4 regions of the Paenibacillus allorhizosphaerae genome follow, and region 1 is predicted to be linked to each of the others. Evidence: riboswitches for the same ligand, from Rfam matches in the RefSeq annotation. Region 1 holds a riboswitch; each other region holds the start of a gene.
What was found. A riboswitch is a leader RNA that binds a small molecule or an ion and turns the genes downstream of it on or off. The one in region 1 is predicted to bind ZMP and ZTP.
Positions count from the first base shown of each region.

Region 2: it holds a riboswitch for ZMP and ZTP, as region 1 does, so the genes downstream of both, rpiB (ribose 5-phosphate isomerase B) here and ACFQI7_RS07620 (bifunctional folylpolyglutamate synthase/dihydrofolate synthase) in region 1, are expected to answer to the same signal.
Region 3: it holds a riboswitch for ZMP and ZTP, as region 1 does, so the genes downstream of both, ACFQI7_RS08455 (hypothetical protein) here and ACFQI7_RS07620 (bifunctional folylpolyglutamate synthase/dihydrofolate synthase) in region 1, are expected to answer to the same signal.
Region 4: it holds a riboswitch for ZMP and ZTP, as region 1 does, so the genes downstream of both, ACFQI7_RS20720 (cyclodeaminase/cyclohydrolase family protein) here and ACFQI7_RS07620 (bifunctional folylpolyglutamate synthase/dihydrofolate synthase) in region 1, are expected to answer to the same signal.

Region 1 covers NZ_JBHSRV010000001.1:1,732,609-1,737,234, reverse strand. The annotation lists gene ACFQI7_RS07640 (hypothetical protein) at 1-180, shown strand, start outside; gene ACFQI7_RS07635 (TolB family protein) at 189-572, shown strand; gene ACFQI7_RS07630 (GNAT family N-acetyltransferase) at 843-1,400, shown strand; gene ACFQI7_RS07625 (class I SAM-dependent methyltransferase) at 1,531-2,265, shown strand; ZMP/ZTP riboswitch at 2,386-2,465, shown strand; gene ACFQI7_RS07620 (bifunctional folylpolyglutamate synthase/dihydrofolate synthase) at 2,512-3,852, shown strand; gene ACFQI7_RS07615 (stalk domain-containing protein) at 3,974-4,626, opposite strand, start outside.
Region 2 covers NZ_JBHSRV010000012.1:18,209-22,834, forward strand. The annotation lists gene spoIIR (stage II sporulation protein R) at 1-113, shown strand, start outside; gene ACFQI7_RS29315 (L-threonylcarbamoyladenylate synthase) at 136-1,203, shown strand; gene ACFQI7_RS29320 (manganese efflux pump MntP) at 1,288-1,851, shown strand; gene ACFQI7_RS29325 (low molecular weight protein arginine phosphatase) at 2,054-2,638, shown strand; ZMP/ZTP riboswitch at 2,720-2,800, shown strand; gene rpiB (ribose 5-phosphate isomerase B) at 2,994-3,452, shown strand; gene ACFQI7_RS29335 (TIGR01440 family protein) at 3,480-4,049, shown strand; gene ACFQI7_RS29340 (serine hydroxymethyltransferase) at 4,089-4,626, shown strand, end outside.
Region 3 covers NZ_JBHSRV010000001.1:1,921,591-1,926,216, forward strand. The annotation lists gene ACFQI7_RS08450 (LamG domain-containing protein) at 1-1,241, opposite strand, end outside; ZMP/ZTP riboswitch at 1,465-1,545, shown strand; gene ACFQI7_RS08455 (hypothetical protein) at 1,664-2,200, shown strand; gene ACFQI7_RS08460 (DUF6223 family protein) at 2,368-2,976, opposite strand; gene ACFQI7_RS08465 (VOC family protein) at 3,114-3,497, opposite strand; gene ACFQI7_RS08470 (DUF6220 domain-containing protein) at 3,684-4,133, opposite strand; gene ACFQI7_RS08475 (response regulator transcription factor) at 4,343-4,626, shown strand, end outside.
Region 4 covers NZ_JBHSRV010000005.1:369,035-373,660, forward strand. The annotation lists gene ACFQI7_RS20690 (helix-turn-helix domain-containing protein) at 94-315, shown strand; gene ACFQI7_RS20695 (cold-shock protein) at 616-822, shown strand; gene ACFQI7_RS20700 (hypothetical protein) at 835-1,029, shown strand; gene ACFQI7_RS20705 (hypothetical protein) at 1,111-1,380, shown strand; gene ACFQI7_RS20710 (cold-shock protein) at 1,723-1,923, shown strand; gene ACFQI7_RS20715 (cold-shock protein) at 1,997-2,227, shown strand; ZMP/ZTP riboswitch at 2,333-2,413, shown strand; gene ACFQI7_RS20720 (cyclodeaminase/cyclohydrolase family protein) at 2,486-3,985, shown strand; gene ACFQI7_RS20725 (glycerol-3-phosphate responsive antiterminator) at 4,192-4,626, shown strand, end outside.

The DNA of each region.
Region 1 (4,626 bases):
TTTCCGATAGCGAGCCACGCCATGGTGAATCCGGTCTATCCGGTCTCATCTTCTACGCGCATGAAGGAGCGACCGAGCACATACCGGACCGGATCTGGGTTGTCGATGCGAAGACAGGCAAGGCGGACAATATTTTCAAGCAGAAGCGGCTGGATGACGGCACGGTCGGCGAATGCGTAGGCCACGAAATGTGGTCGCATGACGGCGAGCGATTGTATTTCGTCAAATACGGAGTCAGTCCGCTGACTCCGACAGGAATATATTACGTAACGAAGGACGGGGAGCGCTGGGGCTGCGTCAACAGCGAGCATGTCCATTGGCACGCTGCCGTTAGCCCCGACGGGCGCTGGACCGTATCGGATACGGGACCTGGAGGGACGCGAAGCCGAATCGTGCTAACCGACGTACGGAACGGCAAGTCCGCCGTTCTGTGCGAGATCGACCGCTGGAAGCATCATCCCGGCCATCCCCATCCGTCGTTCAGTCCCGACAGCAGCAAGGTGGCGTTTACTTATGAGGATGAAAGCGGGTTTTTACGGGTCGGCTGCATAGATATTGACTCAGTGCTGTAGCCGGTATTGTGAATCAATATCACTCACGAAACGAATCGTTTGCCCTTGGTGACATTCTCTCACCAAGGCTTTTTTTTGTTACCGGGAATTTTATAATGGCGGATATTTTTATTTTACTGTACCTTATCGAGGACTTGAACCGGAGTGGGAATGAATAAAATAAACTGTTCGAGTAACCTGGAGGTATCACCAACACGTTTCAGTTAGATTCGACCGGAAATACCCCGTAAGATAGCGACCGATCGATAGGAATGAAAGGGAGTGAAAACCATGGCCACGATCCCGATTATTGAAAAGATCCTGTCAACGGGAGAGCACGTTGTCATCCGGTCCGCAGCGCCCGCAGATGCTTTGAACGCCTATCATATTCAGCGATCGGTTGTGGACGAGAACGAATTTGTCATCACGCAGCCTCATGAATTGCGCAATTCGGAAGAAAGCTACCGCGGTTTAATCGATAAAATCTCCAGAAGCGAAAAGGAACTGTTCATCGTCGCTGAGGTGAACGGCGAGGTCGCCGGCTGGCTCGTTTTTCATACACCCTCCTTGCAGCGGCGAGCTCATTATGGTGAATTTGGCATGATGTTGTTTCGTCAGTGGAGGGGAAAAGGGATTGGAAAGCTATTGATTTCCGCTATGCTGGGTTGGGCTGAATCTCACCCGGTCATTGAAAAAGTCGGACTGGAGGTATTTTCTACGAATGAGCATGCGATCCGGCTCTATCAAGGTTTTGGTTTTCTGGAGGAGGGCAGGCGTATGCGGCAAATCAAGCTCGGCTCAGGCAGCTATATCGATTTGATTCTCATGTATAGAATGGTCAGCGAATAAGGCGCTGACTGGCGGGAAGACTGCTCCTGCTTCGAACATGCACGGGTAAAGTTTAACCTCAAACGGAAGTTTCTCTACTGGTACGCAGCGTCATGTTTGTATAATAATCCCACTGGAAGGAGTGAAGCTTGTGAAAGAAAACGACCATCTCCTCATGATCCAAAAGCAGTGGGATGCGTACCACCCGGAATACATGGAAGCGATTCTGAAAGACAGGCCCGATTATTACAAGTTTTTTGCCGAAGGCGGGGTGGACGATTCCTTTGAATTTCGTCTATTGGGCGATGTTCGGGGACTTCGACTGCTCGACACTTGCTGTGCCTGCGATGCCAGCCAAGCATTCACGTGGACAAATTTGGGCGCAAAGGTGACGGCGTGCGACATTCGCGAAGTAGCGATCGAAATCGCTAAGAAAAATGCCGCAATCATGGATTTGGACGTGGATTTTCAAGTAGCCGATGCCCAAACCTTGCCACCCATCCCGAATGACGCCTACGATATCGTTTACGCCACCTATTTGGTCTGGTACGAAGACATCGAGAAAGCGTTCAAGACATGGTACAGGGTGTTGAAACCAGGGGGACGCGTATTATATGCAGGAGTGCATCCGTTGAGCAAGTTGTTGCAAGAAAATAACGGAATGCTGGAGATTAAGCGCCGTTATCACGACAGAGCGCCGCATTACTATCGATTTGACGCAACCGCAGCCGGAAGAAGGTTCGGTGTCAATGTGAACAAGCCGACCGTCAATAATTTTTCATACGATGGCCGATATCGTCAATGCGATTTCCGAAGCCGGTTTTACAATAGAACGCATGGTCGAAACGGAAGTGCAGGGCAGTACAATGAAATCGTATTTGCCTGATGAAATCGCCATCGTCGCGAAGAAACACATTTGATTACGGGAATGAAAGGAAACCGAACGAGGCTCGCTTTGAAAAAAGCCTTGCTTATTGCAGCCGGTCGACTATAATAAGAGTAAATATTTGGTATGTGCGACTGGCGTAAACGTGGTGAACCACGAGGGAGCACATACGGACAAAGCCGTACGCCTGGGCAAAGTGTTCGATCTTCGGATCGAATGCTTTTTTATTTTCTAGGAGGTGCACGTATGGATCATTTCAAAGACTTTTCTACGGCTGTCAATTGGATTGAGGGGATCGTTCCTTTCGGCATCAAACCGGGCTTGAAACGAATGGACATGCTGCTCGATAAGCTGGGGCATCCGGAACGCGGGCTGTCATTCGTTCATGTCGCCGGTACGAACGGCAAAGGCTCGACGTGTGCGTTCTTGACAGAGATGCTTCTAAGAAGCGGGTACTCGGTAGGAACGTTCACCTCGCCATGCATTGAACGTTTCACGAACCGGATCAAATGCAGCCGCGTAGATATCCCCGAGCACGAGGTGCTTGCGATTACGAATCGGTTGAAGCCTTTAGTGGATGAGGTCGCGCAGTCCGATCTTGGTCACCCTACGATGTTCGAAGTGACGACTTGTATGGCATTCGTTTATTTTTCCCAAGTTCGGCCCGATTTCGTCGTCCTGGAAGTAGGTCAAGGCGGCAGGCTGGATTCGACGAACGTCATTACGCCGCTCGTTTCCGTCATAACGAATATCGGTCATGACCATATGGCCGTATTGGGGGACTCGCTCGAAAAGATTGCCTACGAGAAGGCCGGCATTATCAAGCGCGGTATCCCTGTCGTAAGCAGCGTGGAGCAGGAAGAAGTGATCGGAGTCATTCGGCAGCGTAGTGAAGCTCAAGGTTCCCCACTGTATTTGTTGAAGCGGGATTTCGATTTTGAGGAGGTATCCTCCAAGCTTAACGAGCAAGTTTTCAACTTCCGGAGCGCGTTCGGGCGCCGTGAACGGTTGCAAATCTGGCTGAACGGACGGCATCAATTCAAGAACGCGTCGGTTGCGCTCATGGCTTTGGAGGTATTGCGGGCCGGGCACGGCATAAGCTTGTACGGGCTCGAAGAAGGATTAGCCCGAACGGAGTGGGCCGGCCGGCTCGAGATGGTCTCCAGCGAACCGCGAATCGTACTTGACGGAGCGCATAATCCGGAAGGAGCTCAGACGCTCGCGGATGCACTGCGTACGATCTATTCATATAATCGATTGAACCTGATGATGGGCATGCTGAATACGAAGGAGCATACGGAATACCTCAAGCACATGTTACCGTTAGTCGATACGCTTATTGTTACCGAACCGGCGTTTCGGAATCAGATGCCTGCAAACGATCTACTTCAATTGGCGCGGCGCATCGCCGATGAACATCATTTGCAAATCCGGATGTATGTGGAGCCGGAATGGAAGAACGCGCTGAAATTGCTTTATGATGTAACAAAGAAAGATGACCTTGCCGTGGTTTCCGGGACGCTGTACCTTATTTCCGATGTCCGATCGTGGATACTATATAAGGTGGAATCATATAAAGGCTTTTGACCCGAGCGCTTCCCCACAATAAGGCTGTGGCTTGTTGCAGCAATCGGACTTCGACGTTTGATACGGTTATATGCAAAGCAAGGCTGCCGGCCATATTCTTAGCTCGGCAGCCTTGCTTCATTTAAGGGAGAGGGCGTATGTCGAAACCGGCGATCCCGTTAGCCATGCTGCGATTGAATTGATGCATCTGAATTTCGGATGATCCGTTCATGATCGTATATTGCAGATGAGCGCCTTCCTTTTGTCTTAAAAAATAAGATCCCGGCTTCAGCGCAGCGCCGTTGCGATCCTTGCCATCCCAGCTCCAGGCCGGCGATTGAACGCCCCAAAACATGTCGTTATTCGCTCCGGGAATCGGAAGCCCGTTGATATGGGCCGGGCCGTCCTTCAAAGGGGTGTGTTCGATGGAGCCTTCCCATACGACCTCCCTGTTTCCGTCTTCGCTTCCTCTCACCATTTCCAAATCGATCTTGAACCCGTTTAACAGAACCAGATCCTGCTCGCCGACGTTATAAATCGAAGCTTGAAATTGATACTTGCGGTCTTCCAAAGGCTTGTTTTCCTCAGGATTTACTTCCTTCATGTTCAACATGAGGGAGAGTGGAGCATCTCTATGATTGCCGGGCTGCATCAAGTAGGTCAAATGCCATGCTTGCCCCGCCGAACCGCGGTCCGGAGAACCCAATGTTACGCTGCTCTGCTCGTTCGTCCGGCCTTGGTTGTATTCGACCTGCTGCCCGAGCTGCTCGGAGAAAAATCGGAGGGGGACGTAAG
Region 2 (4,626 bases), on a different contig from region 1:
TTGATGCTGCGGGACAGGCTGAGGAACAACTGGCATCCGCATCGGCGCCGAAGCCGGAAATCCGCTTCTTCCTGTGGGATTTGCTGAAGAAGGTCGGCTCCCTGTTTGCGTGACGAAAGAAAAGGGTGGATAGGTATGACAAAGGTTTGGAAGATTGATTTGTCGGCAAGCGGCGGCAACGCCGATGGACTGAGGGAAGCGGCGGAAAGTCTCCGAGAAGGGAAGCTCGTCGCTTTTCCTACGGAAACGGTATACGGCCTTGGGGCCGACGCCGCCAATACGGAGGCGGTTTCGGCGATCTTCGCGGCGAAAGGCAGACCGTCCGACAACCCGCTAATCGTTCACATCGCCGAAAGGTCTCAGCTTGCGGAGCTCACCGCCCCGCCGGATGAGGCCGTTTCGCGTTTGCTCGACGTCTTCTGGCCGGGCCCACTCACCGTGGTGCTGCCGGTGCTTCCCGGCGTGCTGTCCCCGCTGGTCACCGCGGGGCTGCCGACGGTCGGGCTTCGCATGCCCGACCATCCGGTCGCGCTGCAGCTGATCGCAGCTAGCGGATGTCCCGTCGCCGCCCCTAGCGCGAACCGTTCGGGACGGCCCAGCCCGACGCATGCGGCACACGTGCTGGAGGATCTCGACGGCCGCATCGCCGGCGTCGTGGATGGCGGGCCGACGGGCGTCGGGCTCGAATCGACCGTCGTCGAATTCGGCGCGGACGGCGCCCTCCACATCCTGCGGCCCGGCGGGATCATCGCAGCGCAGCTTCGCGCCGCGCTGCCGGACGTCACCGTGCTCGAGCCTTCGGCAGACGAACACAAGCAGGAGCCCGAGGCGCCGCGCGCGCCCGGGATGAAATACGCGCACTACGCTCCGCGCGGCGCGATGGTGCTCGTTCAGGGCGGCGCCGCTGAACCGGTGCTCGCTCGCATGCAGCGCGAGCTCGATGAAGCGCGCTCGCGCGGCGAGCGCACCGGCGTCTTCACGTACCGTGAACACGCCGGCCGTCTCCGCGCGGATCATGAAGTCGCCTGCGGCACGCTCGGCGACCTGGACACCGTCGCGCGCGGGCTCTACGCCGCGCTGCGCGAATTCGATGAAGCCGGCGTCAGCTTCATCGCCGCGGAGGCGTGCCCCGAGCAGGGCATCGGCGCCGCCGTCATGAACCGGCTGCGCAAAGCGGCCGGCGGCCGGATCGTTCGCATATAGGCCCTTAGGCGCTCCGCGATGCAAGCATGTTTTGCCCCTTGTCCGCATATGTTGGTTAGGAACAGGACAGGGGGTAGGGGAAGCATGGATTGGACATCGCCGCTGGTATGGGGGCAATTCGTGACCATTTGGCTCATGGCCGCGGCCCTTGGTCTGGATGCGCTGTCACTGGGACTCGGCATCGGCATGAGAGGGGTACGCAAGCTCGATGTATTGAAAATTAGCGCAGTGATCGCTCTTTTTCATATGATCCTGCCGCTCGGCGGCATCCTGATGGGCGGCTATATCAGCGCGCTGCTTGGACAAGTTGCGACGCTTTGCGGCGGCATCCTGCTCGTCCTGCTCGGTGCCCATATGTTGTACAGCTCGCTCCGCTCGGATGAGTTTCGTTCCGTGGATCACCGCAGCTTTTGGGGACTCATTTTGTTTTCGCTTAGCGTCAGCATCGACTCCTTCTCCGTCGGCCTTTCCCTCGGCATGTTCGCGGGAGATACCGTGCTGACTGTGCTGATGTTCGGAGCGATGGGCGGCCTCATGTCCGTGATCGGACTGATGCTCGGGCGGCGCGTAGGGCAATGGATCGGAGAATATGGCGAGGCGCTGGGCGGCGTTATTTTGCTCGCCTTCGGCATTAAATTTTTATTGTAACCCCGCGAAAGACTGGCCCATAAATGGGCCATTTTAGGGTAAAATAAGAAGAGCGCCCGAATTCGGGGCTCTTCGAAAATAACGTTTCGGTGCGCGGCAGCTTCTTGCCATGGACACAAAGCTTCTCGGATCACGAGGAGGGCTACAGGATTGTTATACAGGGAAAGCAAGATGCAATCCGTAAGAAAGGTGGGAGAAACCGATGAACCGGATCTTGTTCGTATGTACCGGGAATACTTGCCGAAGCCCGATGGCGGAAGGCATTTTGCGAAAGCTGCTGGCGGAAGGAAATTTAACCGGATACGAGGTGCGTTCTGCGGGAGTGGCGGCTTACGACGGAACGCCGACGTCCGATCATGCGGCTTCCGTACTGAAGGAGCGTGGAGCCGAGGGGCCCAGGCATTCGACTTTTTTGTCTCAGCCGTTGATCGAATGGGCGGATCTCGTCTTGACCATGACTTCTTCGCATAAAAGGCACACGATTCAGCTGTACCCGGCGGCGGTAGACAAAATCTTCACGCTGAAAGAATATGTGCACGACGATCCGGCAGAAACGGCCAAACTGGCGGAGCTGGAAAGCTTCGTGACCGAGCTGCAGCTGAAACAAGCGTTGGCGCAACCGATCTCGGAAGCGGAGCAGGCGAAGCTGCGAACTTTAGGGGGAGAGCTTCCGTCGCCGGATATTGCCGATCCGTTCGGGGGGCCGCTGCACGCCTACCGCAAGTGTGCGGAAGAAATCGAGGCTTGCCTTATCAAGCTGACGGCAAAGCTCAAAGCATTGGACTGACATTCGCCGCTCCTCGTTCGCTACGGGAAGATAGGCTTTACAGCGAACGCCGAATCGGCTATGATAAGCGTATAACAATTCAGGGTCCGATGTAACTGGCGACGAGTGGAAGCAACCACAGTGGAGCATCGGAACATACGGCCGGTCGCCTGGGCAAAGAGCATCGCAATGCGGATCTCCGCATGTGTCATGCTCTTTTTGCGTTATTGCCCTAAAATGCCCGGTTTCGGTTATAATGAGAGTGGTATGGATCGTCAACTGCCATTGTCACGGAGCCGCAGTTGCAAATGATTGGACAATTGCAACCGCCGCAGCGTCGGTGTGCAGTTGCATATAGCTGGGAGGCGAAAACAATATGAAAATTGCAATGGGTGCGGATCATGCGGGTTACCGCTTAAAGGATGTGCTCAAGCCGTTCATCGAATCGCTCGGACATGAAGTGCAGGATTACGGAGCGATGGGCAGCGAGTCGGTCGACTATCCCGACTATGCGGCGATCGTATGCGAGAAGGTCACATCCGGCGAGGCGGACAAAGGGATTTTGATTTGCGGAACGGGCATCGGCATGACGATTGCCGCCAACAAAGTGCCGGGCATTCGCTGCGCTTTGGTTCACGATTTGTTTTCGGCGAAAGCGACCCGCGAACATAACGACTCCAACGTGCTATCGCTTGGCGAGCGCGTCATCGGCCCCGGCGTAGCGGAGGAGATCGTCAAAATTTGGCTGGAGACCGGTTTTTCAGGTGGCGAACGCCACAAAAACCGCGTAGGGAAAGTGAAGGCGCTGGAAGACAAATATGCAGTCCAATCGTAACGTTACTTGTACAGGGAGCAGAACGCGATGACGGACATTCGCACGCAAGTGGAGCAGATCGTTCGCGAGCTTGTGCAGGCAGGACGCTTGGAGCGGGGCCAACTGGTGGTCATCGGGACAAGCACCAGCGAGGTGCTCGGGCAGCATATCGGCACGTCCGGAAGCGAGACGGTTGCACAGCATATTTATGACGCGGTGGAAGCCGTTCGAGCGGAATGCGGGTTTTATCCGGTATATCAATGCTGCGAGCATTTGAACCGGGCGCTCGTCATGGAGCGGGAAGCGATGCAGCGGTACGGATTGGAGCAAGTCAGCGTCATTCCGGTGCCGAAAGCCGGAGGTTCCATGGCCGCTTACGCATATAAGCATTTGAGCCATGCGGTCGTCGTAGAGACGGTGCAGGCGCACGCCGGCATCGACATTGGCGGCACGCTGATCGGCATGCATTTGAAACGGGTGGCGGTTCCGTTCCGACCTCGGGTTCGAACCATTGGACAAGCGGCCGTCGCCGCAGCCTTCACCCGGCCGAAGCTGATCGGCGGCGCAAGAGCAGTGTATGAGCAGCAGGCTCCGGAATCCAGCGGTGCTTGCGAATAACACATAGATCATTCATTATGGGGAGGAAATTGAAACATCATGGAACATTTGCGTAACCAAGATCCGAAAATCGTCGAGGCGATGAACCTCGAGCTCGGCCGTCAACGCGACAAAATCGAGTTGATCGCATCTGAAAACTTCGTCAGCCAAGCGGTGCTCCAGGCGATGGGGACGGTACTGACGAACAAATATGCGGAAGGCTACCCGAATAAGCGTTATTACGGCGGCTGTGAGTATGTGGACATCGTGGAAGACATCGCCCGCGACCGCGCGAAGCAATTGTTCGGCGCCGACCATGCCAACGTGCAGCCGCATTCCGGTGCGCAAGCGAACATGGCCGTCTACCTTGCGGCGCTGCAGCCGGGAGATACGGTGCTTGGCATGAACCTGGCGCACGGCGGTCATTTGACGCACGGCAGTCCGGTCAATGCATCCGGTATTTTGTACAACTTCGTAGCATACGGCGTTAGCGAGAAAGATTCCCGCATCGATTACGAGGACGTTCGCAAAGCGGCGTTCAAGCATAAGCCTCGTTTGATCGTAGCCGGCGCCAGCGCCTATCCGCGGATCATCGACT
Region 3 (4,626 bases), 190 kb from region 1:
GGAATTTCGTCCCGCGCTTTGAGAGCCAGCACAAACATTTCCGGATCGATCGGCGTACCGTTTCTTGAACGTTGCCCGAAATCATCGTAAGAAAGTTCTCCGCCATTCCGTGCATTGATATCGTGAATATTCAAGATTCTTCGCTCGTCATCATACCCGTAAATGAGCCCGTGCTCGTAATTATCAAGGTTAAATCCAACAACGGCGATACCGCGCTCCACACTTTCGCGAACCATATCCAGCGCCTTATCGTGAGTATGTTCGTCCCACTCGCCGCCATACATATTAGCCGCAAGCACTTCCATGTCGAAGCCCAGGTTGTGCAGTGCGGTTTTGAGCAGACTCCCGTCCCCGAACACATCCATTGGCATAACGTTCGAATCGGTGTTGATGGCGAAGGCCTGTCCTGTATATACCAATGCCTGCGACAATGGGATAGACTTGTTCGAGTATCTCATCGCACCATACAAAGCTAGCGCAAATGAATTGTAACAATCATTCCAATTGAACCGTTCACGCTCCAATGTTTTTTTACTCAAAAAGTTGCTTGTCTCCCTCTTCGCCGCCGCTGCTCCTGCCGCTGCCAATCCAGGCTCCCCCTTGTACCCGCCTTCGGTAAAGAGCTCTGCAATTTCTTCCCTAGAGAGCGCTCTGTTATACATCCGAATATCATCCAGTGCTCCATGAAACCAAAAACGTGGTTCGTCGGAGTTCTTTTTTCCGAAATAGACCGGCTCTTCTGCGTTTGGTCTGAACGATCCGGCTTGCTTATCCTGCAATTCGTTATTCATGTACAGCTTGTAGTGAAACCCGTCATATACCATGGCGATATGATACCAAACATCGCGTTGAATAGGCTGTTTGCCAGCCACATCGGGTGCTTGCATCAAGAGATGCAGGGTAACGAACTCCCCTGTTGTGCTCAATTGAAATACGCGGCGCGAATGACCAGTCAGAAGGCCGTTATCGTCTTGAGAAATGATAGCATTGTTCCACCATTCCATCACTGCGTTCTGGTCGTACTTCACCCAGACGGAAATGGAGAACGCTTGGGCGTGAAGAGAAGGCGGCGGATCCAGAACGATATATTCTCCCTTCCCGAAAAAAGCATACGCCCGGCCGGCTTCCCCGAAACGATTGGCGGTTAAAACCGCACCCTCCACCCTGCCATGGTTACCATTGCCGCTGGTATCATCAGCGCTGCCGTCAAACAAGTATTCACCGACTAGACCTTGTCGCAAACTGTTCAGACCAATTCCTCCTCTTATTGAATAACGCTAGCAAGCATATAATATAGATGCCATTCAACACGCGTTACTTAACAAGTCCGATAAATAAATTTCAATCATACGTTTCAAAGCTATGAACGAACGCGATCACGCTACAGGCTTGTCCTTCATTGCTGAGACTATTCTCAAATCATTATTGAAATCATCTGAAACTTCTGGTAGATTATTAGGACAATCTGATGTGTGCGACTGGCGTAAACGTGGAGTCCCACGAGGAAGCACATATGATCATATGCCGTACGCCTGGGCAAAGTATTCGGTCTTGTTGACTGAATACTTTTATTATTTTATGGGAGAGGATGACAAGAATCAGGCGCGGTTTCGGAAATCTTTCGATTGTATCAACACACATCAACGGTTAGGAGGGTGCAGCCATGTTGCCGGATATTAAAAATTTAGCGGTTGTCATTGAAAAATTGGAACAATTTCACTTGGAATACTCATTAGGCGGGAGCGGATTACTTCATAGCCTTGGTTTAACCGGAATCGTTCGTGACTGGGACATTATGACCGAAGCACCTAAAGACCGCGTCTTGGAAGCTTTGCAAAATTTCGAAGTCAAAGAAATCATAAGTGGCGATTATCCATTTGCTTCCGAGTATAAGCTATTGATTCATGACGATGATCCCCAATTGGAAATAACGGGACGATTTTCAATCTATACCCGCAAAGGCCTTTGCAGAATACCGTCTCTTCCCGTTTCCCGATGGAACGGTATTCACGTCGGCAGTCCTGAAGCATGGTATGTCGCTTATGCCCTTATGAACAGGAAAGAAAAAGCGAAACTATTGCTTTCTTATTTAAAGAAAGTCGGTTCCCATCAAGCCATAATAAACATACTGATGAATGAACCGCTTCCTGATGAGATTTTGAAAGAAATCAAGTCTCTAAAATCTCAGGTAGCGGAATAACTCTCTCGCACCACACGCCATCTCTTATTCCGAATAGTTTGTAGGAAAAAAAAGGGATGGGGTGAGCGCATGGCTAAATATGCTAACATTGGATCGCCCCTGCGCCCACCGGAATACGCCCAGGAAAAGGAAGGGCAGGAACCACAACACGGGGCACCATGGTTGGGTCAGCCGATGCGGCGGGAGCGGGCTAGGGTTAGACCAGCGAGGATCATGCCGGTCAATCCCACCTCTATGGCCACGATGGCCACGGCTTGACCATTGCCGGTTCCGAAACAACCGGTGGAGTTGGCCAGATACAGCCCAGCGAGGACTATGCCGATCAGCCCCACCACCACGGTCACGATGGCCCCGGCTCGCCCATTCCCGGTGCCGAAACGACCGGAGGAGCGGGCCAGAGTTAGCCAAGCGAGGACCATTCCGATCAACCCCACCTCTATGGCCACGAAGGCCCCGGCTCGCCCGTTGCCGGTGCCGAAACAACCGGTGGAGTTGGCCAGATGCAGCCCAGCGAGGACTATGCCGATCAGCCCCACCACCGCAGCCGCGATGGCCCCGGCTCGCCCGTTGCCGGTGCCGAAACGACCGGAGGAGCGGGCCAGCGACAGCCCTCCGATGACCACGCTGACCAGCCCCAACACCGCGGCCACGATGGCCCCGAGTCGCCCGGGTGTGAATCCGAATCCGACATAACCGTTGGTCACTTCAGCAGAGGCAATAGTTGGCACAAGTAGAAGTGTACAAAGGATTACGAATGAAACTAGCTTCTTTTTCATTTGTTAATTACTCCTCTTTGTTGTTTTTTGCAAACTGAATATATATCAGCTTATACATATAAGAAAAACAAAAACGAGCAATCACTTCTTGTTCTTCTAATTGATAGTTAGATACAAATGAGATAATGTTCCTTCCATCATTTGCTTGGAGGCTCGAAGAGTTCGATAGGATTACCTGCTGGGTCATCTAGTAAGATCTGCTTACCACCAAAACCTGTGACAATATCATTGCGGAAGCGTAGGCCTGCTTTACGCAGGGTCTCGACAAAGCCGCCCAGGTCATCGACCTCGATTTGAATCCGATTCCAGCCGCCGGGTTCCGGTTTTCGCCCATCCGGCATGGCTTGAGCGGCTCCACCTTGACCATTTTTGGCATTCACAAGAAGATTCAAGTCACCTCGCTGCAAAACGGCAAAACCGGGTGCAGGATGTGCTTTGACAATGAAGTCAAGATGCTGTGTGTAGAATGCGATTGTCGCATCTACATCGTCGACAATGTAACGTACCTTGATAGGGGCCATTCTTTCTCCTCCTAGATTCTCTTTTCTGGCGTAGACGTTCCAACTATCAGAACACTCGTCTGTAAGCAATAACTGTGCAGAACTCAGCTAAATCAAAAGTTCCTTGCTGTCTTTGATCATTGTCTTGGAATAAAAATAAAGAGAACAAGGAAACCGGACATTCCATATAGAACAATTACATTCTTGCTATTTTGCTTTAATGAGGGCATCGGTCTTCCGTGCGATGGACATCGTTCCCCAAAACAACATCAGAGCGATTACCGGGTGAATAGCCGATAAATATCCCATTTCCGACGATAAATTGGCGCTGACAACGATCAGGATGAGCATGCCAATCAAACCTGCACTATACAGACGAATGGAGACCGGCAGTCGGGCGATGAAAGAAGTGACGAGCATCAGGATCGGGGGAAATATTAAAAATCTGGAAAACCCCGCATGACTTGCCCATTGGTCTGAATTCCAAAACAATGCGAGGCCGGCGAGAAACACTTGGATCAAAATGAAAACGGCAAATATCCATGCCAGCAGTTTAAAGACGATACGTGCTCTGAGGACGAGAGGAGAATTGACCCCTAGACCCTCCGTAAGATCTCCAACTCCCGTACCACTACGGTTTATTCTTTGATTATTCATCTTTCGCCTCTCTTTCGTTTGGTAACGAATAGGTTGAATTTTCTATTTAAGTACACCCTGCTAGCGCGTTCCTCCCATGCTCAAACACAGTTTATCAAGCCAATGTTGAGAACTTGTGGAGAACATATCCTTTTTTCATGGTGATCCAATTTTCGCTTAAAAATAAAGCTATAATACGAGTAAAAACAGCAGAAAGAAGTGGGATTTAGATGGAAACAACTTTACTTTTGGTGGACGATGAAGTGAAAATGCTTGAGGCGATGGCTTCCTATTTACAAAATGAAGGGTTTCGGATTGTGAGCGCCACGACGGGCAAGGATGCGCTGACTATAGCCAAAACGGAGCGTCCGGCTTTGATTGTTTTAGACTGGATGCTTCCAGGAATGAGCGGAATTGAAGTTTGCCGCGAACTTCGGAACACGGGGTCTTATGGAATCATTATGTTGACGGCAAAAACGGAGGAAATGGATAAAATCATCGGTTTGGAAATCGG
Region 4 (4,626 bases), on a different contig from region 1:
ACAGCACCAATGGCGCCGCCTTTTCATAAAATGTTTTGACTGTATCCCTAGACCTTGTATTGAAATAAAAACCCGGGCAAGGAGGGGTGACACTTGAAGGGCGAACATAAAAGCAAATTTCTATTGACGAATCGCGAACGCGAAGTTTTCGAGTTGCTGGTACAAGACAAAACGACGAAAGATATCGCGCAGCAGTTGTTTATAAGCGAGAAAACTGTGCGTAATCATATTTCGAACGTGATGCAGAAACTAAACGTAAAAGGCCGTTCGCAGGCAGTAGTAGAGCTGATCAAGCTTGGGGAGCTGCAAATCTGATCGATTAGTCGAAGCTGTGGATCCAGTTTAAGGAATCAACCGCACCCAGCCTTCTTTTTAACCTTTCCGGCTATGGAAAGTTTAAGAAGAAGGCTCTTTGGTTTTCGGAATGGCAGGAAACGATGCTGAGCAAATTTTGTTTCGTTGGATTATTCCCAAAATGATGCTATAATGGATCATATTCGCGTATCTGAAAATCACACGTTATAAAGAGTATCGGTCTTCTGAAAGGTACTTTTTATTATGTGTGATTTTTTTTATTACGATATGTGAAGCAGAACGAACATGGGAGGATACGATATGCAAACAGGTACGGTGAAATGGTTTCATAACGAAAAAGGTTTTGGCTTTATAGAGGTTGACGGAGGAGGAAACGACATATTCGTGCACTCCAGCGCGATTACCGGCGATGGATTCAAATCATTGGTCGAAGGACAAAAGGTGCAGTTTACGGTGGGGCAAAGCATACGCGGTCCCCAGGCTGAAAATGTCGTAAAAATATATTAAGGGTGAAAGCTGATGTTTACAAAGAATGAATGGCTTGTAGACCCAGCCGATTTTGACAATGCGATGTTTTTGGAAATTCCGGTCTCGGTATGGCGCGGAAATCAGTATATTGATTACGGAGGTGTTATAAAAAAGCATGACGCTGTTGCCGTTTTTATTGACGGCAATTGTTTTCATAAAAAGGAATTCAGATTTAAGATCAGATAAACGAACATTGCGGCACAAAAAGAGTTATTCGTTCTACTTTTTCGTCCCCTTGAATAAGGATACAGGAAGGAGGTGTCGTGAATGGTCGTATACAATTATAACGAAGTACCGAAAGAACTATTGGTAGATCACTCGTACACATTGCGACAAATTAGATTGTTTATGACCGTCAATAAAAATTGCTTGTTTCTTCATAAAGACTTGAACGCGCTGGATGCGGAATCGAATAAAAAAGTATCCGTCGTTTCGAGAGACGAGTACTACATTCATCAGTATGTAGAACGTTCATACCTGATCCCGTACGAGAAGAAGGTCGTATTTTTATTAAGCCAAGCGGATGATGGGACATAATGTGGCGAGTCAAGGCAAATACGCAGGATATAGCTGATAAGGCGTGAAAGCGAACGTCCCCGTAGCATAGAAACGTTACGCGAACATGGCGCCTTGTCCGGGGAATCTCTCGGGTTGCGGCGTTCTTGTTTTTTTGGGATCTGTCTGGGTTACGAAAAACATGAAAAAACAATTTGCTTTTCGCTTATATGTGTGATAGTATTACCTTATCATATATTTGAAACCTGAATTCACATATTGCAAAGGGTATCATTTGTGCGATGGAGCCTTTTTCAATGTGTGAATTTTTTATTTGATTCAAGAATAAAAAGTACATGTTAAATAAAATTTGGAGGTAATACAATGCAAACAGGTACAGTGAAATGGTTTAATGCGGAGAAAGGTTTCGGCTTTATCGAAGTGGAAGGCGGCAATGACGTATTCGTTCATTTCAGCGCCATCACGGGCGACGGGTTCAAATCGCTGGATGAAGGCCAACGCGTAGAGTTCAATGTAGTGCAAGGCAACCGCGGCCCGCAAGCCGAAAATGTTGTAAAGCTGTAATAGCCCAAATCAAACTGCCCTTAACAATGTGTTGAGGGCAGTTTTTCTTTTAGATCAGAAGGAGGGGTTATTCGTGTATTTTCAGAAAAGATCGTCTGAGCCTGTTCCAAAGGAAAATACGATGATATGGTCATGCGAACAAGAAGGCTGTAAAGGCTGGATGCGCGACAACTTTTCTTTTGCATACGCACCCACCTGCCATCTGTGTCAGTCCCCGATGGTTAGCAGCATGGAAATGCTTCCCTTGCTGGTAAACTCGAATATCAACATGAAATTGCTAAAGGAAGGCGTGCGGATCTTGTAGCTGCAGCCGCGCATAATTTTGCCAGTTCAATGAACGGTTCGACCTTCTTATTATATTACCTATGTTGTCAAAATTCGTTTTTTTCGCTATGATGGGGATAACAACGAACTCGTGCGCAACTGGCGATAAAGGTGGATCACCACCGGGGAGCGCAAGGGATAACGGCCGGTCGCCTGGGCAAAGTATTTGGTTCTTCGGAATCGAATACTTTTTTTGTTTTCCGATGATGGATTCAGGAAAAAAGAGGAGGCGCACAGGATGGGATTGCGGATGAGAGGAAAGGAACCGGCCGATTTGCTTGCGGCCGACATTGCAAGGCAGGCGGAGGATTGGAAAGCGAGAGGGCATGAGCCGCGCATCGTTACACTGCTGGTCAAGGGGGACCCGGCTTCGGCTTATTACGCGGAAGCGAAACGGAAGGCGGCCGAACGGCTCGCCATCCGTTTCGAGCTGCACGAATTCGAGCCGGATGTGCAGGAGTCGGCGCTGCTGCGGGCCATTGCACAATGGAACGGCGACCGGACCGTCCACGGCATCATGGTGGAGCTGCCGCTGCCGCCGCATCTCGATACATCTAGCGTGACGGCGGCGATCGATCCGCTCAAGGACGTAGACGGCGTCACGCCGGTGAACAAGCTGGCGCTGCAGTCGGGCGCGGACGGCATCTACCCGGCGACGCCGCTCGCCTGCATCCGGCTGCTGAAGCATTACGGCTACGAGCTTGCGGGGAAGCATGCGGTCGTCATCGGCCGGGGAGAGACGGTAGGAAAGCCTCTGGCGCAGCTGCTGCTCCGGGAGCAGGCGACGGTTACGGTGTGCCATTCACGCACCCCGGATCTGGCGAGGCATATTCGGCAGGCGGATGTTTTATTTGCCGCAGCGGGTCGCAGGGGGCTTATAACGCCGGATATGACGCATAGCGGCCTTGTCATCGTGGACGCAGGGATCAACGAAGGAGACGATGGGCGAATCACAGGGGATACGGCGGTGGAAACAGCAGACGCCGTTGCCGCAATGAGTCCGGTGCCCGGGGGTGTCGGAGGCGTTACGACCATGATGCTGTTCCATAATCTGATGCTCGGCATGGAGCGTCAGCTGGCCCACGGGATCTCTGAGGCGGATCGGCCGTTTGAACAAACGATAGGCGCTTTTCTCACGGCAGCAGCTTCCTCTGCGCCAACGCCGGGCGGAGGCGGCGTCGCCGCCGTCGCTTGCGCGCTTGGAGCCGCCATGGGGGCGATGACTGCGAAGCTGTCCGTCGGTCCGAAATACCGCGAATGGGAAGAGCGCATGAAGGAAGCGGCGCGCAGGCTGGATACGGTTGCAGCGGACTGTGAGCATGTCGCGGCGGGAGACGCGGACTCGTTCCGCCATTACATGAAGGCGCTGAAACTGCCGAACCAATCACCGGAAGAGAAGGAACTGCGCAAGCAGGCGATTGCGGCAGCCGCGGAGCAAGCGACGAAGATTCCGCTGGAATTGATTCGTCTTTGCGTTGACACACTACAAATAATCGACGGGATGAAAGAAGGAGCCAATCCCAATGTGCTGTCCGATCTTGGCATCGGCGCCGTTCTTGCCGAAGCCGCCGCGCAATCGGCGTGGCTGACCGTGCACATTAATTTACCGGCCATCCGCAATTCGGAGACAAGGCAACGATTCCGAGATATGGCGAATGAACGGATGGAAGCGATCCGCTCAAGGAAAGAAGCCGTTCAAGCGATGGTGATCGGCCGGTTGAAGGAAGACCGAGGCTAAAGGAGAGGAAGATCCGCCACGGCAGGCAGCCCGGCTGAAATGAGCCGACTTGACTTAGTGGGTCGATCGTAATATGCAGCTTCGGGGGCCAAGAAAGAACGGTTGCCGCCTCATGGGGAACGGGTCGAACGGCGGGAATGGATTTACAGTTGCCGTTCGACAGGATATGATAAAGTCAAACTACCTACCCCGAAGGAGTGGCATGCTTGCTAAGTTCCCACTTTCACGGCCAAAAGGTTTTACCGGCGATTCGGAAAATGAAGGATTTGGAGCATCTGATGTCGTCCAACTACACGACGCTCGTTCTTCTCGACAGCCATATTGCGCAATTGGCCAGTATCGGGCAGCTTGTAAGAAAGCACCGCAAACAGCTGCTTGTACATGTAGACCTGATCAACGGACTGAAAAATGACGATTACGCCATCGAATTTGTATGCCAAACGATGCGGCCCGCAGGAATCATCTCGACCCGCTCCAGTGCGGTGATGACGGCGAAGAAGCACAAAATCCTCGGCATCCAGCGGCATTTTCTGCTCGACTCGACCGCGCTGGATATGACCTACAAGCTATCCGATAAGATCCAGCCGGACTATATCGAAGTCATGCCCGGCATTATGCCCCATATTATTGCGGAAATGCGG